2 linked regions of the Duganella zoogloeoides genome follow. The protein of the gene in region 1 binds, or shares a complex with, the protein of each later gene. Links are inferred from orthologs where the notes say so. Each region holds a gene or a part of one and is shown in the gene's direction. Other genes may lie near its edges.

Region 1 (5,268 bases):
CTGGCTAAACATTGAACCATCACTCCATAAGCTAAACAGAACGGACCATCTGCAAAATTCGATCATTATAGGCAAGTTACTTGTTACGCTAACTATCACGATTATACTTCTTCGACCTATTCTGCCATCATTCTGAAATTTAGGAATGCTAATTCGTGAATTTTTCGATTACATTGAGTCTCTGGGAGCGTTCTTAATATTCCCCGCCTCTTTCCAAGGGGAAAACGAAATAATCAAAGAAAAAGCCCACTCTCTACGGTAAAGAGTGGGCTTGAATCGACGGAAATACGTTTACTCTGAATTAGAACGGTATATCGTCATCCATATCCGAGAAATTCGGCGCCGGCTTTGGTGCCGGGCGTGGTGCCGGTGGCGCCATGGCCGGGCGTTGTTGCTGAGGTGCGGCCTGGCGCTGTGGTGGCGCGTCGTAACCGCCGCCGCCGCCATTGCCACCGCCGTAACCACCACCGCCGCCAGCGCCACCACCGTAGCCGCCGCCGTCGTCCATGCCGCCGGCGCCTTGACGGCCGCCCAGCATTTGCATGTTTTCAGCGACGATGTCGGTTGCGTACTTTTCGACGCCGTCTTTATCGGTGTACTTGCGGGTTTGCAGGCGGCCTTCGACGTAGATGGACGAGCCTTTTTTCAGGTACTGGCCAACGATTTCGGCCAGCTTGCCGAAGAACGAGATGCGGTGCCACTCGGTGGTCTCTTTTTGCTCACCGGTGTTGCGGTCTTTCGACTTGTATGAGGTCGCCACGGCAATGTTGGCGATTGCATCACCGCTAGGCATGTAGCGGATCTCCGGATCGCGACCCAGATTGCCGACGATGATGACTTTGTTGACTGATGCCATGAATAAAACTCCTGAGTAACAACGGCCGCGTGGGCAGGCTGTGTAGTGAAATCTAAACAGGGATTATAGACGAATGGGATGCCGAGCCACCACTTGCCCTACCAATTTTGGCTGCCGTACCCATGTAGCCTGTTCTGCGCCGAAGCCTGTTGAATCGACGCAAGCAAATACTGGTATTATATACAGTGTCAAGCCTCCCGCGCGTGATCCAGCGCAAGGACGGCGCATCTTTTCAAAGCCCGCTATGATGACGGGTTGATATCTAAGGGCTTACTCCATGGAACAGATCCGCATTCGCGGCGCACGTACGCACAACCTCAAAAACATCAGTCTCGACCTGCCGCGCAACCAGCTGGTCGTGATCACCGGGCTGTCCGGTTCCGGCAAATCGTCGCTGGCGTTCGACACCCTGTATGCCGAGGGCCAGCGCCGCTACGTGGAGTCGCTGTCGGCGTACGCGCGCCAGTTCCTGCAACTGATGGAAAAGCCCGATGTGGACCTGATCGAAGGCCTGTCGCCGGCCATCTCGATCGAACAGAAGGCCACGTCGCACAACCCGCGCTCCACCGTCGGCACGGTCACCGAGATTCACGATTACCTGCGCCTGCTGTACGCGCGCGTCGGTACACCGTACTGCATCAACCACCCGGACCAGGCGCTGGCCGCGCAGACCGTGTCGCAGATGGTCGATGCGGTGCTGGCCATGCCCGAGGGGACGAAATTGATGGTACTGGCGCCCGTGGTGGCCAACCGCAAGGGCGAGCATTCTGACCTGTTCGAGCAGATGCAGGCGCAGGGTTTTGTACGCTTCCGCGTGCAGAGCGGCACCCATGAAGCCAAGATCTACGAAGTGGACGAGCTGCCCAAACTGAAAAAAACCGAGAAGCACACGATCGACGTGGTGATCGACCGCGTGAAGGTCAACGCCGACATCAAGCAGCGCCTGGCCGAAAGCTTCGAGACCGCGCTGCGCCTGGCCGACGGCCGCGCCGTGGCGCTGGAAATGGACACCGCCGTCGAACACGTGTACTCGAACAAGTTCGCCTGCAACCAGTGCGGCTACTCGCTGCAAGAGCTGGAACCGCGCCTGTTCTCGTTCAATAACCCGATGGGCGCCTGCCCAGAGTGCGATGGCCTCGGCCACATCGAGTTCTTCGACCCGAAACGCATCGTCGCGTTCCCCAACCTGTCGCTCGCTTCCGGCGCCGTCAAGGGGTGGGACCGACGCAACCAGTTCTACTACCAGATGCTGTCCAACCTGGCCGCGTACTACGAGTTCGACCTCGACGTGCCGTTCGAGCAGTTGCCCAAGCCGGCGCAGGACGCGGTCCTAAACGGCTCGGGCAAGACCGCGATCCCGTTTACGTACGTGAATGAGCGCGGCCGCACCGTGGTCAAGGAGCACACCTTCGAAGGCGTGGTCAACAACCTGGCGCGCCGCTACCGCGAAACCGATTCGATGGCGGTCAAGGAAGAACTGGCCAAGTTCATCAACGAGAAAAAGTGTCCGTCGTGCGAGGGCGCGCGCCTGCGCATCGAGGCGCGCTTCGTGAAGGTCGGCACCGGCAAGCAGGAAAAGGCGATCTACGAGATCGCCGAGAAGCCGCTGCGCGAATCGCTGTCGTTCTTCGAGCAGTTGAAGCTCAAGGGCGCCAAGAAGGAAATCGCCGACCGCGTGGTCAAAGAAATCATCTCGCGTTTGCAGTTCCTCAATAACGTCGGCCTCGACTACCTGTCGCTCGACCGCAGCGCGGACACGCTGTCCGGCGGCGAGGCGCAACGTATCCGCCTGGCGTCGCAGATCGGTTCTGGCCTGACCGGTGTGATGTACGTGCTCGATGAACCATCGATCGGCCTGCACCAGCGCGACAACGACCGCCTGATCGACACCCTGCGCCACCTGCGCGATATCGGCAACAGCGTGCTGGTGGTGGAGCACGACGAAGACGCGATCCGCACCGCCGACTACATCGTCGATATGGGTCCCGGCGCCGGCGTGCATGGCGGCGAAGTAATTGCGGCCGGTTCGCTTAAGGACATCCTCAAGAATAAAAAATCGCTGACGGCGCAGTACCTGAACGGCACCCGCAAGATCGACGTGCCGGCCAAGCGCCACGAAGCCGATCCCGATCGCCAGCTGGTGATCGCTGGCGCCACCGGCAACAACCTGAAAAAGGTCAGCCTCAAGCTGCCGGTGGGCCTGATGACGTGCGTGACCGGCGTGTCCGGTTCCGGCAAATCGACGCTGATCAACGACACGCTGTTCCCGGCCCTCTCGCGCCACCTGTACGGTTCGCAGACCGAGCCGGCGCCGCACGATTCCATCGCCGGCCTGGAACACTTCGACAAGGTGATCTCGGTGGACCAGGCGCCGATCGGCCGCACGCCGCGCTCCAACCCGGCGACCTACACCGGGCTGTTTACGCCGATCCGCGACCTGTTCGCCACCGTGCCGACCGCGAAGGAACGCGGCTACAGCGCCGGGCGCTTCTCGTTCAACGTCAAGGGCGGCCGCTGCGAAGCGTGCCAGGGCGATGGCGTGATCAAGGTCGAGATGCACTTCCTGCCGGACGTGTATGTGCCGTGCGACGTCTGCCACGGCAAGCGCTATAACCGCGAAACGCTCGAAGTGCAGTACAAGGGCAAGAACATCACCGAAATCCTCGACATGACGGTGGAAGACGCGCACGAGTTCTTCAAGCCGGTGCCGGTCATCGCGCGCAAGCTGCATACGCTGCTGGACGTGGGCCTCGGCTACATCAAGCTGGGGCAAAGCGCGACCACGCTGTCCGGTGGCGAGGCGCAGCGCGTCAAACTGTCGCTGGAGTTGTCCAAGCGCGATACGGGCCGCACGCTGTACATCCTGGACGAGCCGACCACCGGCCTGCACTTCCACGATATCGATCTGCTGCTGAAGGTGATCCATCGCCTGCGCGACCAGGGCAACACGCTGGTCATCATCGAGCACAATCTCGACGTGATCAAGACGGCCGACTGGGTGGTGGACCTGGGGCCGGAAGGCGGTGCCGGTGGCGGCAAGATCATTGCCACCGGTACGCCGGAGGATGTGGCGGCCAATGCGAACAGCGTGACCGGCAAGTACCTCGGACCGTTGTTGAATTAAGCGCGTAAGCCAATGTGGGTGCCGGCAAGATTGGCGCCCTAAGATCCGTCATCCTCGCGAATGCGGGGATCCATAACCCGGTTAAGTTGTGTTGGCTGAATGCGAAGCTACCACGACGCACAGGCTCTATGGATCCCCGCGTGCGCGAGAATGACGGATTTGCGTTTACTGGCTGGCTACCACCTTCTTCTCCCCCGCCACCCACTCCTTGATATGCGTCTCCAGCACATCAAGCGGCAGCGCGCCTGCGCCCAGCACGTGGTCGTGGAATTTGCGGATGTCGAACCTGTCTCCCAGTTCCTTGCGCGCATAATCGCGCAGTTCCAGTATTTTTAACTGACCGATCTTGTAGCCCAGCGCCTGGCCCGGCCACACGATGTAGCGGTCGGTCTCGCTCTGCACATCCACTTCCTCGATCGCCGAGTGGGCATGGAAGAAGTCCACCACCTGCTGGCGGTTCCACTGCTTATAGTGCAGGCCCGTATCGACCACCAGCCGGATCGCGCGCAGCATCTCGTCCTGCAAGTGGCCGTAGTAGCTGTAAGGGTCCTTGTAAAAGCCCAGCTCTTCGCCCAGCCGTTCGGAATACAGCGCCCACCCTTCCACGTACGCCGTGTAGTTGCCCTGCTGGCGGAAGTCCGGCAAGCCGACGATTTCCTGGGCAATGCTGATCTGCATATGGTGTCCGGGCACGCCTTCGTGCAGCGCCGTGGTTTCGATGCCGATCACGGAGCGATCCTGGAAGTCCCCAGTGTTGACCATCACCCGGCCCGGGCGCTTGCCGTCCGGTGAACCCGGCAGGTACGACGCCGCCGCCGCGCCTTTTTCGCGGAAGCGTTCCACCTCGGTGATCTCCACTTTGGCCTTCGGCAGCACGCCGAACTGCTGCGGCAGTTGCGCATACATCTGGTCCGTGTACTTCTGATAGAGGTCGACGATATTCTGGCGCGAGGTCGGGCGCAGTGCCTTGTTTTCCTTGAGCGTCTTGTTGAACGACGCCAGGTCGCTGTAGCCGAGCTTTTGAGCCGTCGCCAGCATCTGCGCTTCGATGCGCGCCACCTCCGCCAGCCCCAGTTGGTGGATTTCTTCCGGCGTCATGTCGGTGGTGGTGGAAGCCTTGGCCTTGAAGGTGTAGCGCGCCGCGCCATCGGGCAGCGACCACATGCCCACGTCCTTGCGGCCGTGCGGCAGGTACTGGGTCTTGGTAAAGACAGCCAGTTTTTTATACGCGGGCGCCACGTCCTTTTTGATTGCGGCCAGAACCTGTTTGGTCAACCGCGCCTTGTCG
Region 2 (5,865 bases), 3.8 Mb from region 1 along the record:
TCGGCATCGCGTCGAGCGCGCTGTTCGACCTGACCGAATCGCACCAGGTGTATCTGGAAGGCGGCGCCGAAGCGTATCGCCAGTACCAGGAACGCCATCTCGACGTCGTGCTCGGCAAAGGCGTGGCGTTTCCGTTCATCCGCCGCTTCCTGTCGATCAACGCGCACCACCCGCAAGCCGCGCCGGTCGAGGTGGTGCTACTGTCGCGCAATTCGCCGGAGACCGGCTTGCGGGTGATGAATTCGATCGCCCACTACGGGCTCGACATTTCACGCGCCTGCTTTGTCACCGGCAAGTCGCCGTACACCTACCTGCCCGCCTTCAATACCTCGCTATTCCTCACTGCCAACGAGCAGGACGTGCGCATGGCGCTCGACGCGCACTACCCGGCCGGCCTGGTGCTGCCGGGCCTGACCGAGGACGACGACGCCGACGGCGAGTTGCGGGTGGCCTTCGACTTCGACGGCGTGATCGCCGACGACGAATCGGAAACTGTCTTCAAGCGCAACAACGACGTGGCCGAATTCCACGCCCACGAGCGCGAACGGGTGGCGGTGCCGCACCAGCCGGGCCCGCTGGCGGACCTGTTCCAGAAGCTCTCCGCCATGCAGCGGCTCGAAGACCAGGCGTTGGCAAACGATCCCGGCTACCAGCGCATCCTGCGCATCGCCATCGTCACCGCCCGCAGCGCGCCGGCGCACGAGCGCGTGGTCACCACGCTCAAGAGCTGGGGCGTGTCGGCCGACGAAACATTCTTCCTGGGCGGAATGGAAAAAGCGCGCATCCTGTCCATCTTCAAGCCCCACCTGTTCTTCGACGACCAGTTGAGCCACCTGAAATCGCCGGCCGGCAATATACCGATGGTGCATATCCCGTTCGGCATCGCCAACCTGGCGGCCGGGTCCGCACCCAAGCCGGGGTAGGCGCCTGCCGGGCTGCGGTGCATCGTCTATAATGTTGTTCACCTTTTGACCATGCTCCACAGCTCACCAGCGTCCACCTCATTGTGTCCCTAGTCCTCGCCAACTCCATTCCAAAACCGGGCAACCGCTTTGCCCTGCCCACCCTGCACGGCTCCTCGGATGCGTACGCGCTCGCGCAAGCGGCGCTCGCCCTCAAGGCGCAAGGCCGCATGCTGGCCGTGATCACGTCCAGCGCGGCGGACGCCCAGCGCCTGCGCGACGAAATTCCATGGTTCGCGGGCGACGAAGTGCGCTGCCACCTGCTGCCGGACTGGGAAACGCTGCCCTACGACGCCTTCTCGCCGCACCAGGACCTGGTGTCCGAGCGCCTGGCCACGCTGCACGAAATCTCCAGCGGCCAGTGCGATGTGATGCTGGTGCCGGCCACCACCGCGCTGGTGCGCATGGCGCCGCCGTCGTTCCTGGCGGCGTACACGTTCTTCTTCAAGAAGGGCGAGTCGCTCGACGAAGCGCGTTTGAAGTCGCAACTGACGCTGGCTGGCTATACCCACGTCACGCAGGTGATGTCGCCCGGCGAATACTCGGTGCGCGGCGGTCTGATCGACCTGTTCCCGATGGGCTCCGCCCTGCCCTACCGGCTCGACCTGTTCGGCGACACGGTGGAAACCATCCGCACTTTTGACGCCGACACCCAGCGCTCGCTGTACCCGGTCGGTGAAGTGCGCCTGCTGCCGGGCCGCGAATTCCCGATGGACGAAGCGGCGCGCACCACGTTCCGCAGCCGCTGGCGCGAATATTTCGAAGGCGATCCTTCGCGCTCGGTCGTTTATAAAGACATCAGCAGCGGCATCGCCTCGGCCGGTATCGAGTACTACCTGCCGCTGTTCTTCGAAGAGACCGCCACGCTGTTCGACTACCTGCCCGACGGCGCCGCGCTGGCCCTGGTCGGCGACATCGACGCCGCCATCAAGCGCTTCTGGGCCGATACCACCTCGCGCCACCGCTTCCTGAAAGCCGATCGCGAACGCCCGATCCTGCCGCCCGACATGCTGTTCCTGTCGGACGAGCAGTTCTTCACCCTGGCCAAGCCGTATGGCCGCATGGTGATCTCGAAAGACCCGGACCAGGGTGCATCGGAGCTGTCGGCGCCCATCCCGAACATCGCCGTCAACCGCCACCTGGAAGACCCGCTCACCAACCTGCGCAGCTATCTGCTGCAGGCGGGCACGCGGGTGATGATCTGCGCGGAGACCAACGGCCGCCGCGAAACGCTGCAGCAGTACTTCAGCGAGTACGACCTGGCCCTCACGCCGGTCGAAGGTTTCGAAGGCTTTGCCACGTCCGACGCCAAACTGGCGCTGGGCGTGGCGCCGCTGCACGCAGGCTTCGAACTGGCCACGCCGGCCGAACGGCTGGTGTTCATTACCGAGACCGAGCTGTATGCGGGTTCCGGCCGCCGGGTGGGCAAGAAGAAGCAGGAAGCGGTCACGCAGGTCGAATCGATGGTGCGCGACCTGTCCGAGCTGAAGATCGGTGACCCCGTGGTGCACGTCAATCACGGCATCGGCCGCTACATGGGCCTCACCAGCATGGACCTGGGCGAAGGAGAGACCGAATTCCTGCACCTGGAATACGCCAAGGACACCAAGCTGTATGTGCCGGTCTCGCAGCTGCACGTAATCTCGCGCTACTCGGGCGCCGCGCCCGAAGACGCACCGCTGCACACGCTCGGTTCCGGCCAGTGGGAAAAGGCCAAGCGCCGCGCGGCCGAACAGATCCGCGACACCGCTGCCGAGCTGCTCAACCTGTACGCCCGCCGCGCGCTGCGCCAGGGCCACGCGTTCGAATACTCGGCGCACGACTACGAGCGCTTCGCCGAGAGCTTCGGCTTCGACGAAACGCCCGACCAGCAGGAGGCGATCAATAACGTCATCCGCGACATGACGTCCGGTAAACCGATGGACCGCCTGGTGTGCGGCGACGTCGGCTTCGGCAAGACCGAAGTCGCGCTGCGCGCCGCGTTCATCGCGGTCATGGGCGGCAAGCAGGTGGCGATTCTCGCCCCGACCACGCTGCTGGCCGAACAGCATGCGCAAACCTTTGCCGACCGCTTTGCCGACTGGCCGGTGCGCATCGCCGAGATGTCGCGCTTCCGCACCGGCAAGGAAATCAACCAGGCCATCAAGGGCATGGCCGACGGCACGCTCGATATCGTGATCGGCACCCATAAACTGCTGTCGGACGATGTGAAGTTCACGCGCCTGGGCCTGGTCATCATCGACGAGGAACACCGCTTCGGCGTGCGCCAGAAGGAGGCGCTCAAGTCGCTGCGGGCCGAAGTCGATGTGCTCACGCTCACCGCCACGCCGATCCCGCGCACGCTGGGCATGGCGCTCGAAGGCCTGCGCGAGTTTTCCATCATCGCCACCGCGCCGCAAAAGCGGCTGGCCATCAAGACGTTCGTGCGCAGCGAGGGCGAGTCGATCATCCGCGAGGCCTGCCTGCGCGAGCTCAAACGCGGCGGCCAGGTGTACTTCCTGCACAACGAGGTGGAAACCATCCAGAACCGCCTGGCGATGCTCACCGAATTGCTGCCCGAGGCGCGCATCGCGGTGGCCCATGGCCAGATGCACGAGCGCGACCTTGAAAAAGTGATGCGCGACTTCGTGGCGCAGCGCTACAACATCCTGCTGTGCACCACGATTATCGAAACCGGTATCGATGTGCCCACCGCGAACACCATCATCATGCACCGCGCCGACAAGTTCGGCCTGGCGCAGCTGCACCAGCTGCGCGGCCGCGTGGGCCGCTCGCACCACCAGGCGTATGCCTATTTGCTGGTCACCGACGTGCAGGGCCTTTCCAAGCAGGCGCAGCGCAGGCTCGATGCCATCCAGCAGATGGAAGAACTGGGCAGCGGCTTCTACCTGGCCATGCACGATCTCGAAATTCGCGGCGCCGGCGAAGTCCTCGGCGACAACCAGTCCGGCGAGATGACCGAAATCGGCTTCCAGCTGTACACCGACATGCTGAACGAAGCGGTACGTTCGCTCAAGGCCGGCAAGGAACCGGATCTGGCTGCCCCGCTGTCCACGACCACCGAAATCAACCTGCACACGCCGGCACTGCTGCCGTCCGACTTCTGCGGCGACGTGCACGAACGGCTGTCGATCTACAAGCGCATGGCCAACTGCACGGTCCAGGACAAGATCGACGATTTGCAGGAAGAGCTGATCGACCGTTTCGGCAAGCTGCCCGACCCGGTCAAGGCGCTGATCGAAACCCACCGCCTGCGCATCGCCGCCAAGACCGTGGGCATCATCAAGATCGACGCCCACGGCGAAGCGGCCAGCCTGCAGTTCATGGCCAAGCCGCCGATCGACCCGATGCGCATCATCGAACTGATACAGAAAAATCGCCAGATCAAGCTCGCCGGCCAGGACAAACTGAAGATTACGGCCGCCATGCCGGACCTGGCTGCGCGGGTCGCCCAGATCAAAGGTGCAATTAAACAACTCACTGGCAACTAATCAAGGGTTGACCGCACGCGCCTAAGGTCGTACCTTAAACACGCATTACCCGAACACCGAAGCCTACAACCCGTACGAACAATGACAATAGCCACAAAATCCATGAACCTGGTATTACAAGGGCGCGACGACTGCCGCGCACGACTCGAACGCATTGCCGCACTGACGGCGCCGCAGGCGCTCACGTGGCTGAGCGACCGCGCCGTGCGCTGCGAAGGCATTGCGTTCTCGCCGGCGCTGCGCCAGACCATCGAAGTGGCCGCCAACGCCGCCCAGCTCGACGCCACCTATACCATCGGCGTGCAGAAAATGACCGATTTCAAACTGGTGGCGATGGACATGGATTCCACCCTGATCACCATCGAGTGCATCGACGAAATCGCCGACATGCAGGGGTTGAAGGCGCAAGTCTCGGAGATTACCGAGGCCGCCATGCGCGGCGAACTCGATTTCGCCGCCAGCCTCACGCGCCGCGTGGCGCTGCTCGAAGGCCTCGACGCTTCCGCACTCGACCGCGTGTACGACGAGCGTCTGAAGCTCTCGCCCGGCGCGGAAGCCATGCTGCAAGCGGTGCAACAAGCCGGCCTGAAAACCCTGCTGGTTTCCGGTGGATTCACCTATTTCACCAACCGCCTGAAACAGCGTCTCAATCTTGACTACACCCACGCCAACGAGCTTGAAATCGTCGACGGCAAACTGACCGGCAAGGTGGTGGGCGCCATCGTCGATGCCGAAGCCAAGCAGCAAACCGTGGAACGCGTATGCGCGGAGCTGGGCATTTCACCATCGGACGCGATCGTCATGGGCGACGGCGCCAACGACCTGAAAATGATGAGCATTGCCGGCATGTCGGTGGCGTTCCGCGCCAAGCCGGTGGTGCGCGAGCAGGCCAGCGTGGCGCTCAACTTCGTGGGGCTCGACGGCATCCTGCCGCTGCTGGCATAAATGGCGGTTTGCGGCTGCCGCCTGCTCGAGGTGGCAGATACCGTGCAGCAGGCGATGATCCCCCTCGCCTTGCTGTATCCGGCCGGGGGCGTGGAAGCGACCGAACAATTCGGTCCGTATTCGCTCGAGGTGGCGCTCAATGCTGCGCCGGTGGGTGGGCCGCATCCGCTGGTGGTGGTCTCGCACGGCAATGCCGGCACGCCGTGGGCGTACCGCGAGCTGGCGAAACACCTGGTGCAATCGGGTTACATCGTCGCCCTGCCCGCCCATACCGGCAACACGCGCCATAACAACAACCGCGCCAACACCGCCGCCAACCTGGCCAACCGGCCGCGCCACATCACGCTGGTCATCGACGCCGCCTACGACCAGCTGAAAGACCATTTGATCGCGGACCGCGTCGCCGTCATCGGCCACTCGATCGGCGGCTACACGGCGCTGGCGGTAGCCGGCGGCAAGCCGTGGAC

Evidence for each region. Proteins that work in one complex are often made in the same cells at the same time.
Region 2: the proteins of uvrA (region 1) and mfd are in contact, whole or in part, in a crystal structure (PDB 4DFC), measured with the Escherichia coli proteins. The link is inferred for Duganella zoogloeoides from one-to-one orthologs.

The regions. Positions count from the first base shown.
Region 1 is NZ_CP140152.1:6,215,028-6,220,295, reverse strand. What follows is about bases 818-4,180. They hold uvrA (excinuclease ABC subunit UvrA), read left to right. Parts: upstream 818-1,133; coding sequence 1,134-3,980; downstream 3,981-4,180. Other genes in these bases: SR858_RS27295 (DUF885 domain-containing protein), read right to left, coding at 4,146-4,180; ssb (single-stranded DNA-binding protein), read right to left, coding at 818-856. Outside these bases: more of ssb, read right to left, coding at 302-817; more of SR858_RS27295, read right to left, coding at 4,181-5,268. UniProt on the Escherichia coli protein: The UvrABC repair system catalyzes the recognition and processing of DNA lesions. UvrA is an ATPase and a DNA-binding protein. A damage recognition complex composed of 2 UvrA and 2 UvrB subunits scans DNA for abnormalities.
Region 2 is NZ_CP140152.1:2,384,507-2,390,371, reverse strand. Bases 694-4,653 are described here. They hold mfd (transcription-repair coupling factor), read left to right. Parts: upstream 694-1,006; coding sequence 1,007-4,453; downstream 4,454-4,653. Other genes in these bases: serB (phosphoserine phosphatase SerB), read left to right, coding at 4,556-4,653; SR858_RS10580 (5'-nucleotidase), read left to right, coding at 694-923. Also shown: more of SR858_RS10580, read left to right, coding at 1-693; more of serB, read left to right, coding at 4,654-5,398; SR858_RS10565 (alpha/beta hydrolase family protein), read left to right, coding at 5,399-5,865. UniProt on the Escherichia coli protein: Couples transcription and DNA repair by recognizing RNA polymerase (RNAP) stalled at DNA lesions. Mediates ATP-dependent release of RNAP and its truncated transcript from the DNA, and recruitment of nucleotide excision repair machinery to the damaged site.